Regions from separate parts of the Arthrobacter sp. P1_C12_2 genome, predicted to be linked through region 2. Evidence: predicted binding sites of a transcription regulator. Region 2 holds the regulator's gene; the other holds the start of a gene.
The links. Region 2 encodes HrcA, which represses chaperone genes, less so after heat shock. Its sites were predicted from a motif close to TTNGCACTCGNNNNNNNCGAGTGCNAA; they were not measured.

Region 1: the regulator HrcA is predicted to act here: its motif matches at 1,854-1,880, upstream of AC1DZQ_RS01470 (Hsp20/alpha crystallin family protein).

The regions. Positions count from the first base shown of each region.
Region 1 is NZ_JBFUAF010000001.1:303,683-314,862, forward strand. It holds gene AC1DZQ_RS01460 (aldo/keto reductase family protein) at 56-1,054, shown strand; gene AC1DZQ_RS01465 (MerR family transcriptional regulator) at 1,521-1,823, opposite strand; gene AC1DZQ_RS01470 (Hsp20/alpha crystallin family protein) at 1,951-2,376, shown strand; gene AC1DZQ_RS01475 (hypothetical protein) at 2,450-2,827, shown strand; gene AC1DZQ_RS01480 (hypothetical protein) at 3,682-3,906, shown strand; gene AC1DZQ_RS01485 (UBP-type zinc finger domain-containing protein) at 4,613-4,960, opposite strand; partial or broken gene AC1DZQ_RS01490 (DUF5996 family protein) at 5,144-5,997, opposite strand; gene AC1DZQ_RS01495 (redoxin domain-containing protein) at 6,035-6,685, opposite strand; gene AC1DZQ_RS01500 (VOC family protein) at 6,974-7,474, shown strand; gene AC1DZQ_RS01505 (hypothetical protein) at 7,499-7,666, shown strand; gene AC1DZQ_RS01510 (dihydrolipoyl dehydrogenase family protein) at 7,663-9,030, shown strand; gene AC1DZQ_RS01515 (MOSC domain-containing protein) at 9,446-11,180, shown strand, end outside.
Region 2 is NZ_JBFUAF010000002.1:331,880-343,059, reverse strand. It holds gene lepA (translation elongation factor 4) at 1-472, shown strand, start outside; gene hemW (radical SAM family heme chaperone HemW) at 518-1,756, shown strand; gene AC1DZQ_RS04315 (DUF4870 domain-containing protein) at 1,862-2,281, opposite strand; gene AC1DZQ_RS04310 (DUF3097 domain-containing protein) at 2,423-3,274, opposite strand; gene hrcA (heat-inducible transcriptional repressor HrcA) at 3,593-4,606, shown strand; gene dnaJ (molecular chaperone DnaJ) at 4,670-5,800, shown strand; gene AC1DZQ_RS04295 (16S rRNA (uracil(1498)-N(3))-methyltransferase) at 5,803-6,576, shown strand; gene AC1DZQ_RS04290 (GerMN domain-containing protein) at 6,662-7,588, opposite strand; gene AC1DZQ_RS04285 (SGNH/GDSL hydrolase family protein) at 8,120-8,920, opposite strand; gene AC1DZQ_RS04280 (aldo/keto reductase) at 9,298-9,585, opposite strand; gene AC1DZQ_RS04275 (helix-turn-helix domain-containing protein) at 9,559-9,861, shown strand; gene AC1DZQ_RS04270 (dihydrofolate reductase family protein) at 9,929-10,510, shown strand; gene AC1DZQ_RS04265 (GNAT family N-acetyltransferase) at 10,655-11,098, opposite strand.

The DNA of each region.
Region 1 (11,180 bases), on a different contig from region 2:
ACGCAGCCGCACACCGCAATACGGCCGCAGCAAACCAGATATGAAAGGCACCAGCATGGAATACCGCAAACTTGGTTCATCCGGGATGTACATCAGCGAACTGGCCTACGGAAACTGGGTCACCCACGGTGAGCAGATCGACCAGGACGCCGCCACGGCCTGCGTCCGGCAGGCCCTGGATCTGGGCATCACCACTTTCGACACCGCCGACGCCTACGCCGGCACCCGGGCAGAAAACACGCTGGGTGAAGCGCTAGCCGGTGTGCGGCGCGAAAGCGTCGAGATCTTCACCAAGGTCTACTTCCCCACCGGCGAGGGCCGGAACGACCGCGGGCTGTCCCGCAAGCACATCATGGAATCCATCAACGGCTCCCTGAAGCGGCTGCAGACCGACTACGTGGACCTCTACCAGGCCCACCGCTACGACTACGAGACGCCGCTGGAAGAGACCATGCAGGCCTTCGCCGACGTCGTCAGGCAAGGAAAAGCCCTGTACATCGGCGTCTCCGAATGGACCGTGGACGAAATCCGCGCCGGCGCCGCCCTCGCCCGGGAACTGGGCATCCACCTCATCTCCAACCAGCCCCAGTACTCCCTGCTCTGGCGGGTCATCGAAAAAGAAGTCGTCCCCACCTGCGAGGAGCTGGGCCTGGGACAGATCTGCTGGTCACCCATGGCCCAGGGCGTCCTGACCGGAAAATACGTCCCCGGCCAAGAAGCCCCGGCAGCATCCCGCTTCACAGGCGGGAACGGCAAGCTCAAGTCAGACAACCGCTACCTGACCGACGACATCCTCACCCGAGTCCAGCAGCTCAAACCGCTCGCCGCGGACGCCGGCCTGTCCATGCCCGCACTCGCCGTCGCCTGGGTACTGCAAAACCCCAACGTCTCAGCAGCCATCGTCGGAGCCTCACGCCCGGACCAGCTCAAAGACACCGCAACCGCAGCCGGAGTGAAACTGGACCCCGCCCTGCTGGCACAGGTCGACCACATCCTGGACCCCGTCATTGAACGGGACCCCGCAAAAGTGGAGTCTTTCACAGCCCGCCCATGACCGCGCGGGTAGCAAATGGCGTGCGCGTCTGGGAGCACGTCATCGACGAGCGAGACGTAGAAGTTGAGCTTGCCAGCGTATTCGGGCTGGAACTTGCCGTCCTGAGCTCAACGACGACGTAGCCCGTTAACCGCACCAACAATGCAATTCACAGCTGATGCTCGGCACCGCTCCCCGTCAGGAACGGGGCATTTTGTGCAGACACTGTCTGCACAATCGTTCTGCTCAACTGTTCTGCCGGCCTGGCAAAGGTAACTGAGCCTGTCACTACCGGAGTCTGTGAGTCCGTCCTGCGGCCGATAGCGGATACTACGCCATGGACGGGCTGATCGTTACTGGTAATTACGCAACCTCTCCCCTGCCACGCATTGCTCGACGAAAGGCAGGTTATCGGCGTTACCGGAATCGGCCGGTAAGGGCCGCTTCGAAGCGCATAACTGAGCGCCCATTCGAGCGCTGACTCGGGTCAGGGTTTGCGCCGGGCGGCTTTGGCTGCCGCGAGTTCGCGTTCCAAGCGCTGGTTGGCAGCCTCGAGTTCAAGGACGGTGCGGATGCCGGCCAGGTTAAGACCGTCCTGCAGCAGGGTGCTGATTCGGCGCAGGGTCGCCAGGTCCTGTTCGCTGTACAGGCGGGTGCCGCCCAGTGTGCGGCCGGGCTCCAGCAGGCCCTTGCGCTCATACAGGCGCAGGTTCTGCTGCCCCATTCCCACAAGTTCGGCCGCCACGGAGATGGCATAGACCCCCGCGGCCCTGCCGGTTTTCGGCGCCATCGCATCCTCCAAAAAACTCCAAAATACCCTCTTGCACCAGTGTCGCACCGGTGCTATAAAAAATCTATGCCAGCCACCACAGATAATCTGGCTGGGTTAACGAACATATGTAAGGAGCGAGAAGACCATGCTGATGCGAACCGACCCTTTCCGTGAGCTCGACCGGCTCACCCAGCAGGTGCTCGGGACGACGGCCAGGCCCGCCGCGATGCCCATGGACGCCTGGCAGGACGGGGAAGAATTCATCGTCGCATTCGACCTGCCAGGGGTGGATGTCGACTCGGTGGACATCGACGTCGAACGCAATGTCCTGACGGTCAAGGCCGAACGCAAGAACCCGACGGGCGAGACGACGGAGCTGATCGCCTCCGAGCGTCCTTGCGGGGTCTTCAGCCGCCAGCTAATCCTCGGCGATGCCCTTGACGCCGAAGCGGTGAAGGCAGGCTATGACGCGGGGGTACTCACGCTGCGAATCCCGATGGCCGAAAAGGCAAAACCGCGCCGGATCCCGATCGAGATCGACAAAAACCAGCGCCAGGAAATCAACGCCTGACCCCCACTGATGGTCCCCGGTTCCTCGCGGACCGGGGGCCATCCCGCCACCCAGCCGGGGAAAGGGGCCCGAAATGAGCGCCTGGCGCCCGTACGACAGCCAGCTGCTGCCGGCATTCTACGAGCGGTTCGAACAACGCTGGGGAAAGGAAACCGCACCTTTTCTGGATCCCGAGGTGCATGAGCAGCCCCTGCCGCGGGCCCAGTGGATCAACCCGGACACCGGGGCTGCTCTCGCGGTGGTCCCCATCTGGACCGAGGACCCGCGGCACCGCTCCTTCGGAGTTTTTTATCTCCCTCCCGCCGGCGATATCTGGATGCTGCGGCCCGGAATCACTGCCTACACAGAGGGCGGCAAGGAAAGCACCCAGGAACAGCTCTCGCTCCGCAACGACGCCTTCAGGAAAGCCGTCAGCCACGCGAAGGAATTCATCTACGGCACCCAGCCCTAGGCCGCGTCCTGCACCGGGCACAAGGTCCCCCTGCACAACACCTCAAGGCCCGAGGCTCCGGTATGGAACGCACGATATCAACGGCGGCCGAAGCAGACGCGCCAGCCGAGAACAACGGTATGAAAGGAACTGAGATGACCTCCCCGCACTTTGACCGGTTCCTCAGCGAAGCTCTCGCCACTGAGCGCGAATCCGACGCCGGGCTGGGCAAAGACGAACTGTACGGCCTCTACACCAGCTGGTGCCTGATCAACCAAGACCAGCCACAGGCAGCCCGGTCCCTGTGGGCCGCGCTGAAGGAACGCCGGATCAACCCGGCTCACAACCGCCTGACAATGACCGGGCCGGCCGCTACCGACTACATCATCGCCAGCGCGCCCAATTCCCTGCCCTGTGGCATGTGGCGAGGTCCAACCTTCGTATGGGTATCGTCGAAATCTGGAACTCCATTAACAAGCGGGCATACCTGCAGAAGGCCCGAAAGTATGCACCCACACTCCGGATGCGTGATCTGGTCCCGAGGGAAGAAGGAATCAGGGCCCAGGCTGTTATGAGGGACGGGCGATTTGAGCACGACTTCCTCATTCGACAGACGGCGCGCACCGTTCATGTTGTAAACGCTCCCTCACCTGCAGCGACATCGGCAATGCCGATCGCGCGTCATATCGTCGACACAGTCGTTGCAGGCGCCGAGACTACGGCTATCCCGTCCGCTAGTTAGGCCATCGTTCGACGCGCCGGCGACAACCCTGACGCCACGATCGCTGCCAGTTGCATGAGGACACCCGTGAGGCCAACGGATTCGGTCAGAGCCTTGAGATTTCAACACCGACAGCGGGACAGGAGGAGGCAGCATGAAGATGCACCGCACCAAAGAATCACAATCCCTCCGAGGCACAACTGTCGACGTACGCCTTCAAGGTGAGCTGTACCGCCGAGGTCTTGTTGACGACGCGATGCCGGATGCCTCCGGCATCTGGTTTGCCGCCGAAGGCCATCACACACGCGAGTACATCGACAAAGCCATGGGATACAACATCTGGACAAGCCTCTACCCCCACCCCGGTGAGAGGAAGTGACAATGTTGTGCGCCCGTCCCGAGCGCGTACGACTACGCATAGGCGAACATTTCCACACCCCGCGATTTTGCTGGTCATCTCACCTCTGGTGTGAACTATCCAACGCTTCGAACGGCGTGTCGACCTTGATCCCCCTTAGCCGACCGCATCCCGGTCGGGCAGCTCCATGTCCGCCTGCGCGGTCCCGAACTCCTTAGTGGTTTCGCCCCGCAGGTGCCTCTGGTTCGTCCCAACGCTGATACCAGGTGTCCTTCGTTGGGAAGAGCTTGCTGTTCGGCCGGGGGTAGCTTGTCGTAGGTATAGGCGGCGACGGCCATGGGCGACGTGGACCGCCCGAGGCTGTACCGGACGCTCCGGTCGTTCTTGGTCCCGCAGATGAGGATGCCGATGTCTCCGGATTTCATCGTCTGAAACGGATATGGAAATCTCCCGGCTGGGTCATGGCGAAGGTCATGGCATCGCCACGAACTTCAGGGACATCCGGCACGAACAGGCCCGTTCATTGCCGATTCCCCAGCGTCGACACCACTGCAGTCAGAGACGCACCCGAGCAGCGCGCAAAAACTCCGAGCTGTGACACCGGCACCCTGAAAAGGGGTCAAGCCCGCACTACCAAATGTCCGGCCTCTGGTCACACCATCACGGAAGGTGATAACCCCGCCCCGGGCAGCCATCCAGACCTGAATGCCCGGCGGCCGGTCGGGTGTCAACGCAGCTGTTCCTGCCAGTCGCCGGGCACCCGTGAGGCCGGTCCAGGGACCGTCTGGTCCGCCGGATGATGTGCCGGGGGCGCCAGTTCCGGACCGTCAAAGTAGGTGGATTGGCGGTAGTCCCAGAACCAGTCCTCGCCCGGTTCGAAGCTGCAGATGACCGGGTGCCGCTTTGAGCGGGCGTGGGCTGTGGCGTGCTGGGAGGGTGAATTGTCGCAGCAGCCGATGTGGCCGCACTGGGCACATCGCCGCAGGTGAAGCCACCAGCCGCCGTCGGCTTCGCATTCAACGCAGCCGGTCCCGCTGGGCGGCACCGAAACATCGATGCCGGGGGTATCGCCCATGGCCGCCTCCTCGCTCGGGTGCGCGTGGAACAAGGCCAACTTTACGCCGGCCGGCCCGCCCCGGGGAGGGATGCGGTCGTACGGGTCACGGCCCAGGGGCTGCCGCAATCTGTCGGGATTCGTCTTGAGCGCGGCGCGGTCCCAGCGCCCGGCCTCCGCTGCGGCAAGGTACGTGGAATGCAGGAATTGCTGCACATGCTTGTCGGGGTCGGCCGCGCGGCGGACCGCCTCATAGGGCAGCAGATAGAGTCTTAAGTCATGGTCGTAGGCTGCATCGGCCGGTTCCACCGGGTATCCGGTGAACCCTGCCGGCTCCGGGTAGGCGTAGGCATAAAACGCGCCCTCGTCCCGCCGCCGGGCCAGAACCCGCAGCTGCTGACTTCGTTGGAGTAGGCCTCCTCCATGACCCAGTCGGCGCAGTTCGGGGACCCTCCCGGGTGTCTGGGCGCCGGCCGCCCGGAGAACCGCGTGCAGGCCAGATCCATTCCTCCCCAGAAGAAGTGCGCGGGGCTCACCTTGCCCGGGAAGTAGGACCTGAACGCATTGAGCAGGCGGTCGGCCTGGATCAGTTGGTGCCAGAACAGCCGGACGGCTTCGCTGTCATAAGAGGCGTGCTGATAGTCCTCGGCGAAGGGTATGGCCGGTTCCACCTCGTTCGGGACCGCACGGATGGGTGCCTGAATGCCGAGCCTGGCGAGGGTGTCAAACACCTCCGCATGGAACGCGGCCACGGACTTGGGTTCGAGGACGACGCTCCGGGCAGTCCCGTCGCTGGCGCGGACGTGCAATTGGTGGTCGCAGAAATCGAATTCGACGTCGAATGCCCCGCCCCCGCAGGGGATTTTCGACGTCGACAAACCGCGCGGTGTGACGTATGGCGTCACGTGCCACCAGTGGTTCAGCATTGGCGTGAGCGCCATGCGGATCTTGCCGACAATCTGCATCCACATGCGGACAGTGTCCCGGGTTTGAATCCAGTCTTCGATCCGGAGTTCGGGCCAGCCGTTGCCGGGGCCGGGTACTTCAGCCGCGTTCATCGCAGGTCCTTCCGTGCCGAATACCGGACATACGAGTTCAGTCCGGCCGCACCCGTTTGTTCCATCCGTGGAACGGTGCCCAGTTGCCCGCGTCCCAGGCGTCGCGGAGGCCCGGGGTGCTGAGGTCCCAGTCCGGCCGGATCTCGCTCATCACGGCGCGCAGGTCGTGGCGCAGGTCCTCGACGGAGGGGCGCCCCCAGAACCAGTAGCCGTTGTAGATGCTGTGGATGACCAGGCCGGGCTTGAGAACCAGGGTGTGGGGGATCATCGGATCGTGGTCCGGGTCGGTGTACTCCAGGATGTCCAGATCCTTCTGCACAATGCGGCCAGGATCCGAGAGGAATGGCCATTGCGCCCCCACTGACGCGCGGAATTCCTGGAGCACGTGGTGGTCATCGGTCGCGATTGTTGCCATCTGCGTGTAGGCGACAGCGACCTTCGGATAGAACGCTGCAAGCTCGAGATGTTGCTGATGCTCCTTCGGACAGTAGTGTCCGCGTGAAAGCGTCAGCACCAACGGGTCCTCGCCCTGCAACTCACTGAGCTTACGGGGAACGTTTTCGTGGTCAGGCAACTCGTAATCGGGAAAGATGCCGCCGGGTGCAATGTCGGAGCGCACGATTGGGCCGCCTTTCAGATAACGGTACGCAGCGATGGTCCCGGCCGTCGACGTCGTTGCCGGCGCCATGGTTCCGCCGCTCCTGCGGGCGAGCCTACGCCGAGGCCGGGAAGCCAGCAAGGGTGCCTGGAGTGGACGGTAATTTACCCTTGACTTTCGCTCTGGAGCGGACAAATGTGGGGTTCCGAGGGCAGCGTCCCCGGTCCGCAGACCGGCCGGGGGGCGACCAGGAAAAGCTTGCTGCGAACCTGGAGCGCGGCCCGGAGCGTCAGCATTTTGACCGGCGTTCGGCAGCGTTCCCGGGTCCACTAGTCTGGTGTCGCCCTGTTTTGGCGCGCCCGACCAAGGGAGGCCGGGATGAGTACCGTCGACGAAAGCAAACAAAGTACAACCGGCAGCCCGCCGGTGAAGCCCGGGGAGTTCAGGCTCGAGGTCATCGTCGTGCCGGTCTCCGACGTCGACCGGGCCAAGCAGTTCTACGAGTCCCTGGGCTGGCGGCTCGACGCCGACGCCGCCATCGAGGCCGGCTACCGGCTGATGCAGTTCACGCCCCCGGGGTCGGGCTGCTCGATCATCTTCGGCGAGGGCGTCACCTCGGCCCCGCCGGGGTCGGCCCAGGGCCTGCACCTGGCGGTCTATGACATCGACACGGCCCGGGCCGACCTCATCTCCCGCGGGGTCGAGGTCAGCTCGACATTCCACGACAGCACGGGCGTCTTCCATCACGCCGGGACCGAGGCACGCGTGGACGGCCCGGCTCCCGACCACCGGGACTACGGCTCGTTCGCGTCCTTCACCGACCCGGACGGCAACGGCTGGGTCCTCCAGGAAATCAAGACCCGGCTCCCGGGCCGCTGACGCCAACGCTGAAAGGAGACCCCGATGGCCACCGTTTACGAGTCCGTGGGCGAACTCGCGGACGCCCTCCGGCGCGCCGCGACTGCCCACGGCAAGCACGAGGAACTCACCGGCCAGGAAGACCCGAACTGGCCCGACTGGTACGCGCTCTACATGGTCCGCGAACACGCCGGGGAGGAGTTGCCGACATGAGCGACTACGACGTGATCGTGATCGGCGCCGGCTCACCGGGCGAACACTGCGCCGGCGAACTCGCCGAGGGCGGCCTGCGCGTGGCCGTCGTCGAGCGCGAGCTGGTCGGCGGTGAGTGCACCTACTGGGCGTGCATCCCGTCGAAAACCTTGCTGCGGCCCGGCGAGGCGGTCCATGCGGCACGCCAGGCTGCCGCCACTGCCGAAGTCGACATCGAGGCGGCCTTCGCCTGGCGCGACTTCATGGTTTCGGACTATTCCGACGCGGGGCAGGAGCGCTGGCTGGCCGATCACGGCATCGACCTGCTGCGCGGCACCGGCCGTCTCGCCGGTCGGGGCGTGGTCGAGGTTGACGGCGTGCGGCATACGGCCGACCACGTGGTCCTGGCCAACGGCGCCGATCCCGTCGTGCCGCCGGTCCCGGGCCTGCGCGAGCTCGACGGCGTGTGGACCAGCCGCGAGGCGACCTCGATGAAGGCCGTCCCCCGCCGCCTGCTCATCCTCGGCGGCGGCCCGGTCGGCGTCGAGATGGCCCAGGCCGTTCGCCGATTCGGCGGCGAGGTGGCAGTCATCGACAGGTCCGGACACGTCCTGGCCCGGGAGCCGGCGCCGCTGGGTGAGGCCCTCGGCGAGGTTCTGAGTCGTGAGGGCATCGAACTCGTGCTGCCGGCAACCTCGACCGCGGTGCGGCGAGACCGTGGGGACTACATCGTCGAGATCGACGGCGGGCGCGAGCTGAGAGGCGACCGCCTGCTCATCGCCACGGGCAGGCGCCCGCGTACCCAGGCGCTCGGTCTGGAGACCGTTGGCATCGAGCCGGACGCCCGCGGAGTACCGGTCGATGGGCACCTTCGCGTGGCGGACGGGCTGTGGGCGATCGGCGACGTCACCGGCATCTGGCCGCTGACCCACGTAGGGAAGTACCAGGGCGATATCGTCGCCGCGAACATCCTCGGTGAGGCGCGGGAGGCAAACTATGAGGCCGTTCCGCGGGTCACCTATACGGACCCGCAGGCCGCGGCGGTGGGTGCCGCCGAGGGCCGCTTCAGCGCCACGGCCCCCGTAGCGGAACTGCCGAAAACATCCACCTACACCCGTGCCTACGCCGAGAGCAACGGCTTCCTGACCGTCCTCAGCGACGGCGAACGGCTGACCGGTGCGTACGCGCTCGGCCCGGACGCCGGCGAGTGGCTGCAGCAGGCGACGCTGGCGATCCGGGCCTGTGTGCCCATCGATGTCCTGAGCGACACGATCCAGCCGTTCCCGACATTTTCAGAAATCTATGTATCCGCGCTTAAGGGACTACGCGGGGAGATCGCGGCTGCCCGCCGGCCGGTCGGCGCGGGACCATCCTCGGCGGACTGAGGGAAGGCGATCCGATGAGCACCGCAGCCGCCGCTTCGCCGGCCGCACGCAAGCAGGATCTTGCGGGTAACCCGTGGTGGTGATATGCGGCAGCGCCGGCATCATCCTCGCCGGCCGTGATTCCGCGAAACTGGAACACACGGCCAACGAGCTCCTGCGTTGGGATTTCCTCATCGGCGATGAGCGGAGGCGTTTGGGATGCTGTGGAAGGCCGAACTGCAGAGTTGACCTCAGAGGCTGCCTTGCATCTGGTCAAGTTGCGATCGGTGTCGTCGACCGGTGGCGATTCGAGCGCTTCCAGCGGGGAGATCGAGACGGGATGAATTGAGCGTGTTGGGATGAGCGCTGTCACAGTCACTACTGGGCAGGCGCCAGATATCACGGAGGCTGTGATGGGCGAGAAGGTGCCGAGCTGATGGCCGCGACCGATCATCTTCGCGTCAGCGACAGCATTGGAAAGTTGTTGTCGCTCAACGTGGGAATGCCGAAAGACGTTGCTTGGAAGGGCAAGACGGTCCACACCGGCATCTACAAATACCCGGTGGACGGCCCCCGGTTCGTTCGACGATTCAATGTCGACGGCGACGGCCAAGGCGACCTCGGTGGCCACGGCGGTGAACAGCGCGCGGTGATGGTGTACCAGCAGGGGTCGTATGACCACTGGTCTGAACACCTCAACCGCGATGATCTGGTGCCCGGTAACTTCGGCGAGAACTTCACCGTCACGGGCCTCGCGGATGATGAGGTCTGCATCGGCGACCGGTATCGGATCGGTGACGCCGAGTTCGAGGTGACACAGCCACGAGTGACGTGTTACCGCGTCGGCCTGCGCCTGGGGGTGCCGCAGATGGCTTCGCTCCTCGTCTCTCACCGGCGACCCGGCTTCTACCTGCGGGTGGTCACGGAAGGCACAGTGCAGGCCGGCGATCCGATCGTGAAAGTCGCCGATGGACGCCATCAGCTGACCGTTGAAGCGATCGACGGCCTGCTCTATCTGCCGGACCGATCTCACGAGCTCCTGAAGCTCGCGGTCGACATTCCGGCGCTGAGCCCCGGCTGGCAGCAGTCCTTCCACGAGCTGCTCGCCGCGGCGGACATGGGCCAGACCTTGCCGCAGGCCGAGGCGGGACAGGAACCTGGATGGAACGGGTTCCGGCCCTTTACCGTGACCAAGACCGTCCGGGTGACACCGTCCGTGCTCTCCCTCTATCTGAGCGACAGATCAGGCGCGGCCCTCCCGGCGGCTAAGCCCGGCCAGTACCTGACGCTGCGGCTGCCGGTCGGCGGCACGTCCGCGGTCCGCAGCTACTCGATCTCCGGCCGCCCGGACGACGCCACCTACCGGATCAGCGTGAAGCGGGAGGAGCATGGAACCGTTAGCCGGTACATCCACGACACGGTCGCCGACGGAAGCGTCATCGACGTCGCGGCTCCCCGCGGGGAGTTCGTGCTCGACGACACCGACGAGCCGGTGCTGCTGCTTTCGGCGGGAATCGGGATCACCCCGGTGCTGTCGATGCTGGCCTCGCTGGCCTCCGCGCATCCGGATCGGCAGGTGTGGTGGCTCCATGTCGCCAGGGCCGAGGCAGACTACGGCCTTGCTCCCGAGGTTGAGCAGCTGCTCGGCCGGCTGACGAACGCCCACTCCTTCCTCTGGTTCACCCGTGCGGCCCCGCCGCTCGAGGGGCCGGCGCCCGGAACGATGTTCGGACGACTGGATGGGGACGGCTTGCGCGCGCTCGGCTTCGACGTGGCGTCGAGCGCCTACGTCTGCGGCCCGTCGGGATTCATCGAAGGGATGACCGAGGCGTTGAAGGCCATCGGCATCGCTCCAGGACGCATCCACTCCGAGCTCTTCAGCGCGCTGGCGTCGCTCAATCCCGGTGTCGTGGCGATGACGCCGGTCGCGCCGCACCCGCCGGTGGGAACCGCGGGAACCGGGCCGGCCGTGACCTTCGTCCGAAGCGGTCTCACGGTGAACTGGTCGGACCGGTACGGGTCGCTGCTCGACCTGGCCGAGGCCTGCGACGTTTCGACGCGATGGTCGTGCCGCACTGGCGTGTGCCATACCTGCATTACCGGACTGCTCAGCGGCGCGGTCGACTACTCGCCCGAGCCGCTGGAGCGACCGGAGGCGTCGCAAACGTTGC
Region 2 (11,180 bases):
GGCCGAAATCGTCTTCGATTTCTTCGACATCCTCAAGTCAAAGACCCGCGGCTACGGGTCGCTGGACTGGAAGGCCGACGGCGAGCAGGTGGCCGACCTCGTCAAGGTGGACATCATGCTCCAGGGCGAGCAGGTTGACGCCTTCTCCGCCATCACCCACCGTGACAAGGCCTACGCCTACGGCGTGATGATGACCGGCAAGCTGCGCGAACTCATCCCGCGCCAGCAGTTCGAGGTGCCCATCCAGGCCGCCATCGGCTCCAGGATCATCGCCCGCGAAAGCATCCGCGCCATCCGCAAGGACGTCCTTGCCAAGTGCTACGGCGGTGACATCACCCGAAAGCGCAAGCTGCTGGAGAAGCAGAAGGAAGGCAAGAAGCGCATGAAGATGGTGGGCCGCGTCGAGGTGCCGCAGGAGGCGTTCATCGCAGCGCTGACAACGGACGAGTCCAAGGACAAGGCCAAGAAGTAACGGTGCAGGTAATGACGGTTGCTGCAGTATCGGCAGGCCGGGCCCGTGCCTAGCGTCCTTCCACTCGGCGACCCGGCGCCGCCGGACGGGCTCCTCCCTGCCCAGGCGCGCCAGGGCGCCGGGCAGCGCGCGTTCGGGCTGTATGTGCACATCCCGTTCTGCGCGGTCCGCTGCGGGTACTGCGACTTCAACACCTATACCGCCACCGAGCTGGGCGGCGGGGCCTCCCAGGACGCCTACGCCGCCACCGCGATCGCGGAAGTGGAATTCGCCGCCGGAGCTCTGAAGGAATCCGGCCTGCCCGGCCGTCCCCTCAGCACGGTCTTCTTCGGCGGCGGCACACCCACGCTGCTGCCGGCGGAGGACCTGGCGCGCATACTCACGGCCGCGATCGGCGCCTGGGGCCTGCAGCCCGGCGCCGAGGTGACCACCGAGGCGAACCCCGATTCCGTCACCCCCGCATCCTTGCAGCTGCTCGCCGACGCCGGGTTCACCCGCGTCTCGTTCGGCATGCAGTCGGCCGTGCCGCACGTCCTGAAGGTCCTGGACCGCACCCACACGCCCAGCCGGGTGCCGGAGGTGGTGCAGTGGGCGCGCGATGCCGGGCTCGCGGTCAGCCTGGACCTCATCTACGGGACGCCGGGGGAGTCGCTGGAGGACTGGCGCTACTCGCTCGAGACGGCATTGTCCTACGCCCCAGACCACATCAGCGCCTATGCCCTGATTGTTGAAGACGGCACGAAGCTTGCGGCGCAGATCCGCCGCGGCGAAGTGCCGGAAATCGACGACGACGACCACGCCGCCAAATACGAACTCGCCGACGAACTGATTTCCGCGGCCGGGCTCGCCTGGTACGAGGTCAGCAACTGGTCCCGCACCCCGGAACAGGCCTGCCGGCACAACCTCGCCTACTGGCGGGGGGACGACTGGTGGGGCATCGGGCCCGGGGCTCACTCCCACGTCGGCGGCGTCCGCTGGTGGAACGTCAAGCACCCCACCGCCTACGCCAACCGCCTCGGCGCCGGCGTCTCACCCGCCGCCGGACGCGAAACGCTGGACACCGAAACCCGGAACGTGGAACGGGTCATGCTCGAGGCCCGGCTCAACTCCGGACTCGACATCCCGAGCCTCGGCGGCCTGGGGGACACCGGCAGGCACGCCATCGCGGGGCTGATTGCCGACGGCCTGGTGGACCCCGCGGCCGCTTTCAAGGGCCGGCTCATCCTCACGCTCAAAGGCCGGCTGCTGGCCGACGCCGTGGTCCGCAGGATCCTGCCGGACTAGGCCGCCGGCCACACAGCGGCCACCAACAGCCTGCCGCACAAACGAGAGAGCCGGCCGCTGCCCTTACGGGCGGCGGCCGGCTCTCTTTCTTGGGTCCGGGCGGGGCTATTTGATCCAGCGCAGGTTGAACTCGTAGCGGTGCGGCTGGCCGCGGTTGACGTGGATGCCTGCCGCCACCGAGAAGCACGTCACGGCGATCCAGATCACCGTGGCGAGCACGGCGAAGAGGTTGCCCACCACGGGAATGAAGACCAGCAGATTGCAGAGCACTGCGGCGATGGTCGGCGGCAGCGTGAAATTGAGGGCTTCCTTGGATTCCTGCGCCGTGAACGGGCCGCGGTCCTTGAAGATGAGGTAGATCAGCAGCGACGGTACGCAACCCAGGATGCCGCCAAAGTGCGCCAGCGTGGCCCACTGCCGGTCCTCGCCGGCCGTCAGCGGCAGCGCGTTTGCCGGAACGCCATGGTACGGGGCCTGACCATGGCCGGCCTGGTTGCCCGTGTGTTCGCGTGCGTTATCTGCCACGGTGTAGCCCTTCAGATTGCGATGATGCGTTGCTGCCTGGGTGATGCCTGGAATAGCCGGGACCGCACTGGGAGGGCGGCCGCAGATACAAGAATACTTGCTCGGGCCCGGAAATGGAGATCACGGGGCGGCCGCGGCGGGCTAGGGCACGGTGAGGAAGTCAATGACCTCTTCCACGCGGCCAAGCAGGGACGCCTCCAGATCCGCGTAGCTGCGGACAGCCCCCAGGAGTTTCTGCCAGCCGAGGCCGACGTCCTCCTTCGTGGAGTGGGGCCACCCGAAGGCCATCAGGATGCCGGTCTTCCAGTCCACGCCGCGGGGGATCACGGGCCACTGCTCAATCCCCAGGACCGCGGGCCGGATGGCCTGCCACACGTCCACGTACGGGTGGCCCACGATCAGGACGTTGCCGGCGGCGCCCGGTGAGGCCATGACGGCGTCGGCGATCCGCGACTCCTTGGAGTCGGCCACCAGGTGGTCTACGAGCACGCCGAGGCGCCGGCCCGGGCCCGGTCCGAACTCCGCCACGGCGGCCGCGAGGTCGTCAATGCCGTGCAGGGGTTCGACGACGATGCCCTCCACCCGGAGGTCATCGCCCCAGACCTTCTCCACCAGCTCGGCGTCGTGCTTGCCTTCAACCCAGATGCGGCTGGCTTTGGCCACCTGTGCGCGCTGCCCCGCCACCCGGACCGAGCCGGACGCCGTGCGGCCGGCACCGGCGGCCGGTGCCGCCTTCTTTGGGGCCGGAGGCATCAGTCGGATGGGCTGGCCCTCCAAAAGGAAGCCAAAGCCGAGGCGGAAGGACCGCGACTTGCCCCGCCGGTCCTCCAGCGCCACGACGTGCATGCCGCCGGACTTCTCCACTCGGGTCACGGCACCCACCCACCCGGACTGGACCTCCTCGAGGACCATCCCGCGTTCCACCGGGACTTCCGGCAACTGGGTCTTGGCGGGGGCGGACAGGTCCTGGGGTCCCCAGTTCTGGTACGACATCTCTACACGCTTACTTTGCACTCGGAATGTACGGCGGTCGGTGGAACTCTCCGGGGCCGGAACCCGGACCGCGACGGCGCGCAACGGCGGCGGCTGCCACGGTCCCGGCGCCGGCGTGACAGGAATCGCGTTCCCGTGGGCCACGCCTGGAGCGAATCCAATGCTAACAACGCGGCGACTCATATTAGACTGGTTAGCACTTAGGCATGTCGAGTGCTAACCCTTGTCCTGTTTCGGGCCGTCCGTGCACCACGGGTGGACGTGAACCGGACAAGGCGGGGCGGCACCGGCTGCGGGACAGTCGATTGGAGGTGGAGCGTGAGCGAACCGCGCAAACTCGAAGTGCTGCGCGCCATCGTGGAGGACTACGTCCATTCGCGTGAGCCCGTTGGTTCCAAAGCGCTCGTCGAGCGGCACCATCTCGGCGTCTCCAGTGCCACGATCCGAAATGACATGGCGGCGCTGGAAGACGAGGGTCTGATCACGGCACCGCATACGAGTGCGGGCCGGATCCCCACTGACAAGGGCTACCGGCTCTTCGTCGACCAGATCTCAGCGGTGAAGCCGTTGTCCCCCGCCGAGCGCCGGGCCATCCAGGCCCTGCTGGAAGGATCCGAGGACCTCGACGACATCCTTGACCGGACCGTGAGGCTCCTCTCGCACCTGACCAACCAGGTCGCCGTCGTGCAGTATCCGCTGCTCAGCCGCGCCCGGGTGCGGCACATAGAGTTCGTGCTGCTGGCCCCCCGGAAGGTGCTGATCGTCCTCATCGCGGACACCGGCAAAGTGGAGCAGCGCGTCATCGACGTCGGGCAGGATATACCCGACGACGCCCTGGCGGAGCTGCGTACCCGTTTCCTGTCGAGCCTGTCCGGAACCCCGCTGAGCCTGCTGCCCCAGCTGCTGCCCGCCGTCGTCGCCGCCGGCGCGCCGGCGCGCCGTGGCGCGGCGCAGGCGCTGGCCCGCGGCCTGGAAGCCCTGGCCACGAGCAGCCGCGAAGAGCGCATGGTTATGGCCGGCACGGCGAATCTGGCACGCTCCAATGTGGACTTCCCGCTTAGCATCGGCCCCGTGCTGGAGGCGCTCGAGGAACAGGTGGTCATGCTCCGCCTGCTCAGCGAAATGGCCGAAGACCCGCGCGGCGTGACCGTGAGCATCGGCCGGGAAAACCCCTACGACGGCCTCGCCGAGGCCTCAGTCGTGGCCACCGCCTATGGGCCGGACGCCACGGCCAAGGTCGGCGTCCTGGGACCCACCCGGATGGACTATCCCACCACCATGGCCGCCGTCCGCGCGGTGGCCCGTTACCTTTCGAGGATCCTGGGGCCTTGACAGGCCGGGACCTAACGCGACTTCTTGCCCCACAGGCAGTACAACAAGGAAGAGATACACACTTTGAGCAGCCACTATGACGTTCTTGGAGTCTCCCGCGACGCAACGGGGGAGGAGATCAAGAAGGCTTACCGGAAACTGGCCCGGACCCTGCACCCGGACGTGAACCCGGGAGAAGACGCCTCAGACCGGTTCAAGGCCGTCACGCACGCCTACGAGGTCCTCTCCGATCCGCAGAAGCGCCGGGTCTATGACACCACGGGCAACGAGAACGGCACCGACAACGGCTTCGGCGGCGGCAGCTACTCGGGCCAGGGCTTCGCCTTCCAGGACATTTTCGAGACGTTCTTCGGGGCAGGCGGCGGCCAGGGCGGCCCCGCGTCCCGTGTCCGCCGCGGCCAGGACGCGCTGATCAGCGTGCGGATTGACCTCCGCGACGCGGTGTTCGGCGTGAACAAGAAGCTGGAGGTCGACACGGCTGTGGTCTGCCCGACGTGCGAGGGCTCCTGCTGCCGCGAGGGCACCCACCCGGTGCGCTGCGACATCTGTGGCGGCAGCGGCCAGGTCCAGCGCGCTGTGCGCTCCATCCTGGGCCAGGTCATGACCTCGGCCCCCTGCGGATCCTGCGAGGGCTTCGGCACCGTCATCAAGGACCCCTGCAACGAGTGCAGCGGCCAGGGCCGGATCCGCAGCCGCCGCTCGCTGACCGTCAAGGTACCGGCCGGCGTTGCCACCGGCACCCGCATCCAGTTGTCCGGCCAGGGCGAGGCGGGACCCGCCGGCGGACCGGCCGGGGACCTGTACGTGGAAATCCGGGTCAACAACGACGCCACGTACGTCCGCGACGGCGACGATCTGCACGCGAGCCTCAACATCCCCATGACGGCCGCCGCGCTCGGCACCGAAATTTCCCTCGACACCTTCGACGGGCAGCAGGAGATCGACGTCAGGGCCGGCACCCAGTCGGGCGAGATCATCACCCTGCGCGGCCTCGGTGTCACCCATCTGCGCGGGCACGGGCGCGGTGATCTGAAGGTGCACCTGCAGGTTGAAACGCCGGGCAAGCTCGATGCCGCCCAGGAGGACCTGCTCCGCCAACTGGCCAAGCTGCGCGGCGAGCACTTCACGGCCGGAAAGCTCGCGGCCAGCGGCGGTGTCTTCGCTAAGCTCCGGGACCGGTTCGGTAACCTGTAGCGGTGAGTAACCCGGTCTTCTTCACCGCCCCAGGCACCCTGGACCAGCAGGTCCCCGGCTCCGCCTTCGTCCTGGAGGGCGCCGAGGCCCGCCACGCCGTCACCGTCAAGCGGATCGCGGTCGGCGAGGCCGTGGACATCGCCGACGGCGCCGGCAAGCGGCTGACCGGCACGGTGACCGCCGCCCTGCCCGGGGAACTGACCGTCGAGTGCCTCGACGTTGCTGCCGAGCCTCGGCCCGGGACCCGGCTGGTCCTGGTCCAAGCCCTCGCCAAGGGCGACCGCGACGAACTGGCAGCCGAGACGGCCACCGAGCTGGGCATCGACGCTGTCATTCCCTGGCAGGCGGAACGGTCCATTGTGCGGTGGAAGGCGGAACGGGCCGCGAAGGCGCACGCCAAGTGGCAGTCTGTGGTGACGGCAGCTGCCAAGCAGGCGCGCCGGGCCTGGATCCCGGAGGTCCGGGCGGCAGTCGACGGCGCCGGGCTGCAAGCGGCCGTGGCGGCCGCGGACCTCGCGGTCATCCTGCACGAAGACGCCGTCCGCCCGCTGCGGCTCGTCCTGGAAACCTGGCTGGAATCCGCGCAGCCCGGTGACGCCGGATCCCGTGAAGTGCTGCTGATCGTGGGTCCCGAAGGCGGCATCAGCCCGCGGGAAGTGACCCGGCTGTGCGACGCGGGGGCAGTCACTGCCCTCCTGGGGCACCACGTGCTGCGCTCGTCCACTGCGGGGCCCGCCGCTACCGTGCTGGCCAGCGACATCCTCGGCCGCTGGTGACCGGCGGCAGCCGTCGTCGCCAGTGACATGACGGTTATTCGACCGTGACGGCTATTTGACTGCGGAGCCTATTTGACCGGGAAGCCTATTTGACCGTGAAGCCGCGGGTGTCCTGGAATACTTCCTTGGCGCTGTCGGACGGGTCCACCTGGGACACCCGGACCTCGTAAGTGCCCGGGCCGAGGTTCGCGGACAAGGTGAACAACCCTGAATGGGCGGAGTCGGCCGAGGCCGTGGCGTTGCCGTTGAGATACGCGGTCTTGGCGTTGTCGCCGTCGCCGTCTACCTTGAGGATCGCCCAGCGCAGTTTCCCGCCCTGGACGGTGCTGCGGCCACTGATTTTGACCGAACCGTCGGCCACAGACGTACCTTCCTGCGGATCGATGATCCACACCGGTGCCACCATCCCGGCGCTGCGGGATGTCGGTTCGCCCAACCGGACATGGTTGAAGGCGACGTAGTCCGTGTGACCGTCAACCAGCACAACCACCTGGACCTGCTGTCCGGCATCGATGAGGCCGGCGCTGGCCGCGGCAGCTGTCGCCGTGTAGACGAGCTGCTGGATGGCGCGCTCGGCCATGGCTGCATCCACGTTGCTGTTGAAGGCATCAGCGGAGACATCCACCGTGATGACGTTCTTGCCGGAAATCGACGTCGCCAGCTTCTTCGGGTTTTGCCAGGGCGTGAAGAAATCCGGGTCCAGCGGCTTCTGCGACATCATTACCCGCAGGGCGCGGGTGACGGGATTGTCCTGATCCGGAACGTCACGGAACTCGCGGTAGAGAAACGCGTTGTCATTGCCCCGGCCGATCCAATACACCGGAGCCTTGTTCGACGTCTGGGCCGTCTCGAGCGGAGCGCTCGTGGTCGGGACGCCCGACGCCGGGATGGGAATGAGCTCTGACGGGCTGCTGGAGTTCGTAATGCCGCTCTGCGGCGTCGCTACGCAGCCGGACAGGAGGAGGGCGGCAGGCAGCGCCAGCGCCAGCGCGACGCGGCGGACGCGCCCCACCGATGGCTGCTGAACTCCACGCTTCCTGATGCCGCTGTCCCTTCGTGTTACGTCCCGCTTTCCGCGGCGATGATCTGTTTGCAGCAGTCGTAGACTCCTGGTGGCAGCCCCATCCCTCATCGGCCGGAGACCGGCCGGCGATCCCGGAACAACCGGATTCCAGCATGGCACACGGGCGCGGCGCGGCAGCCAGGTTTGGGCCACGGCGCCGGAAATGCAACGGGAACGATATGAGGCCGATACAAAGTTGATACCTAATTGGGTCCCGCGGGTGGCCCTCGGGCGGACGTGGTCCGGCGGTTTGCTCAGGCCTGCTGTGCCAGCAGCCCGATGGTGTACGGGCACAGCAGTCACAATCCCGCGATGAGCTCCTTGACTGGCCCCTCGTGTAGGGCCAGGTAAACGTCGTCTCGGATCTGATTGGCCTGTGGGTCTGTCAGAGTTCTGGCGAGGGGTCGCAGCACCAGGCGTATCAGTGCATTGGCCTGTCCATCGCAGATGCGCAACACTCGGCTCATGGCGGACTCAACCCTAGGAAGACGTTTCATGGGCTAAGCGTTGCGCCAGGGCGTCGGCGATCGCTGACATTCCCGCGCCGTTGGGGTGAAACGAGGAGCCGGTCTTCTCGAACGAGGGCTGGAAGCCGAATATCCAGGGCTCTGCCGATCCGAGGCCGTGGTCCACGCTCAGCTCCGAGGCTTGCAGCAACTCGGCGCCGGATCGCTCGGCTGCGATTTCGTAGCCGCGGACCAGGGCTTCCTGAATGCGCAAGAAGAGTGCCGTCTCGGCGGGGGAGAAAGGCCAACGCCCGGGCTGGTCCTGACCGTCAATCACGGTCAGGTAGTCCACCAGGACAACGCGAGCATGATTTGCACGGGCACGGACTTCATTCACGATCTTGACGAGTCCGTGCGCTACCGCGTCAATGCTCTGTTCGGTCGGCTCGGGAATGTCGTTTGAGAAGCCCTGGGAAAGCATGGTGACCATCGGGCTGTCCGGCTGGAATCGTGACCAAGCGGCGTAGAGCATGGATCCTGCGAACTGAAGGTCGTTTCCGCCGGCGGTCACGGTGACGAGGTCGGTGTCGGCTTGTACCCCGTCGATCTGCGGCGGGAACTCGACTCCGGCCATGGTCAGCTGTGGTGTGTCGAGGATGGTGGCAGTCGTCGCGCCGGAGACGGACAGGTCAACCAGGTCCGCGCCGAGGCGATGTGCCAACAGGTGGGCATAGTTGCGGGACGAGCGCATCGCGTTCGCGTCTTCGACAGGCTCGATCCCAGGACCAGCCGCGAACGAGCTACCCAGGCAGACAATCTTCCGATACCTACTCATCAACTGATCCTCTCAGAACGGCCGCAGCAACGCGGCCCATGTCGATCGCACGAGCGCCTCGCGTTTCTGTCCTCTACAAGAAAGTGCCCTAACTCTCTGCCTGCGCGCTCATCCCAAGATGCCAGATCGTAGAACCGCGCGGGGCGGCCGAATGCCTCTGCGAGTTACGCGCCGTGCGGGGGTTCGGTCGCACTGATCGCGGTCGAGGTGCGCAGCACCTCTCCGTAGGGTCCGCGCATCGCGGCGGATACAAGGCCGAGCCAGGTGTCGAGGTCAGACTCGTTCCATAGCAATGCGCCGTGGTGGGCTGAGTGCGGCAATCCCGCCGCCGAACTTGTTTGGTTCGACGGCGGGACGCGGTGCTGATCGTTATCGGATTAGAAGAACGTCGGTTCGCGCGGCGTGTAGGAAGCCTCCAGTGCGGATACTTCCTCCTCGCTGAGCGTCACCTCGAGGGCTGCGGCCGCATTTGCGAGGTGCTTCTCCTTCGTCGCCCCGATGATCGGGGTATCGACGACGGCGTTCTTCAACACCCAGGCCAGCGCGACGGTTGCCATGGCGATGCCCCGTTCGGCGGCGATGCGCTCCACGGCGTCGACGATCGCTTTGTCGGAGTCGAGGAGATCGGCAACCTGAGCGTGGCAGCCGGTGTCATCAGCACTCATCTGGCACAGCGGCTCAAGGAGCTCATCGGCGTCACGCCGAAGCGGCTGGCCCGCACCTACCGCTTCGCCGCCACCGTGTTCTCGATCAACCCCTCCGGACCGATCGACTGGGGTGACCTCGCCGGTGGCGCAGGCTACTTCGACCAGGCCCACTTCGGCCACGAGGTCCGGGCCTTCACCGGGCTCACGCCGACCCGGTACGTCGAAGTCAGACGGCGGTTCCTGCGCGAACATCCCGGCTACGCGCTGGACGGCTGGCCGCTGCCGGCCGATTGATTTCTTACAAGAGCGACAACTCACGACTTGCTAATGTGGGGGCCACCCCAGAGCAAAGGAGAGCCCCGTGGGCAAGGTGGTCATGTACAGCTCGGTGTCAGTAGACGGCTTCATCGCGGACGAGAACGACCAGCCCGGACCGCTGTTCGACTGGTTGCTCAGCGGTGACGTGCCGTTGGACGAGAGCGGCGAGTTGAAGGTGTCACAAACGTCCTACGACTACACCCGGCCGTACTGGGACCAGATCGGGGCGACTGTCGTCGGCCGCCACGTCTTCGACATGACGGACGGCTGGGGCGGGAAGCCTCCGGGCGGGGTCGACCACGTGGTCGTCGTGACGCACCGGCCGGAGCCCGAGGGCTGGGACCCCGAGGCGCCGTTTCACTTCGTCGACGGCGTCGAGGCAGCCGTGGCCAGGGCGCAGGAGCTTGCGGGTGACCGCATCGTCGAGGTCGCCGCCGGCGACGTCGGTGGCCAGGTGCTTGCCGCGGGCCTGGTCGACGAGGTGCGCATGGACGTCGTACCCGTCGTGTTCGGGTCCGGCAAGCGCTACTTCGGGTCGGTCGACGCACAGCATCTGTTGGAGGACCCCGACGTGGTGATTGAGGGCAACCGGGTGCTTCACCTGCGCTATCGGGTGCGCCGTTGAACGATCTGAGCGGGTACGCGAAGAAGCCCACTGCGAACGGTGACACAAGATCGGGCCTCCGGCTGCGGTTGCGCATCGCTGCCCCGGGACCGACGCGCCAGCCAACATCCAGCCAGCGATTACACCCTCAACTGTGAAGAGCCGTTAAAACTTGAGAATGTTCAATTCCGCGGCCGGCTCGAAACCAAGCCGTGCGTAAAAGTCGCGCGATTCGGCGGAGGGGGATAGCACCATCCGTACGGCATTGATGCTTTGCGAGAACTGGATCGATGCGTCGACGAGTCGGCCGCCGATTCCGGCGTTCCGGAACTCCGGAAGCACGTAGGCGTTGCCCAGATAGACCCACCGGGACGATTCCGTCCCTGGTTTGGGCATCCGCTCGAAAATCATCAGGTTGAGCATCCCGACCAGTTCGCCACCGTAGTCGGCCACAAAGAACCGTCGAGGACTGGCATCCATCCACTCTCTAAAGACGGCGTCGAAGGCCGGATCGTCCATGAGCGCGGGGTCCTGTTCCGCCGCCCAAGTGGCCCTTAGCGTCGCAAGGCCGGGCACATCGTCCGGGCGCCCTTCGCGAAGGATGAACATGGAAGTACCCTACTTTGGCGGTGCGTCTGCATCCCACCGAAGGTCCGAAGGGCGCCTTCGAGGGCGCGTCCAGAGTCGATTA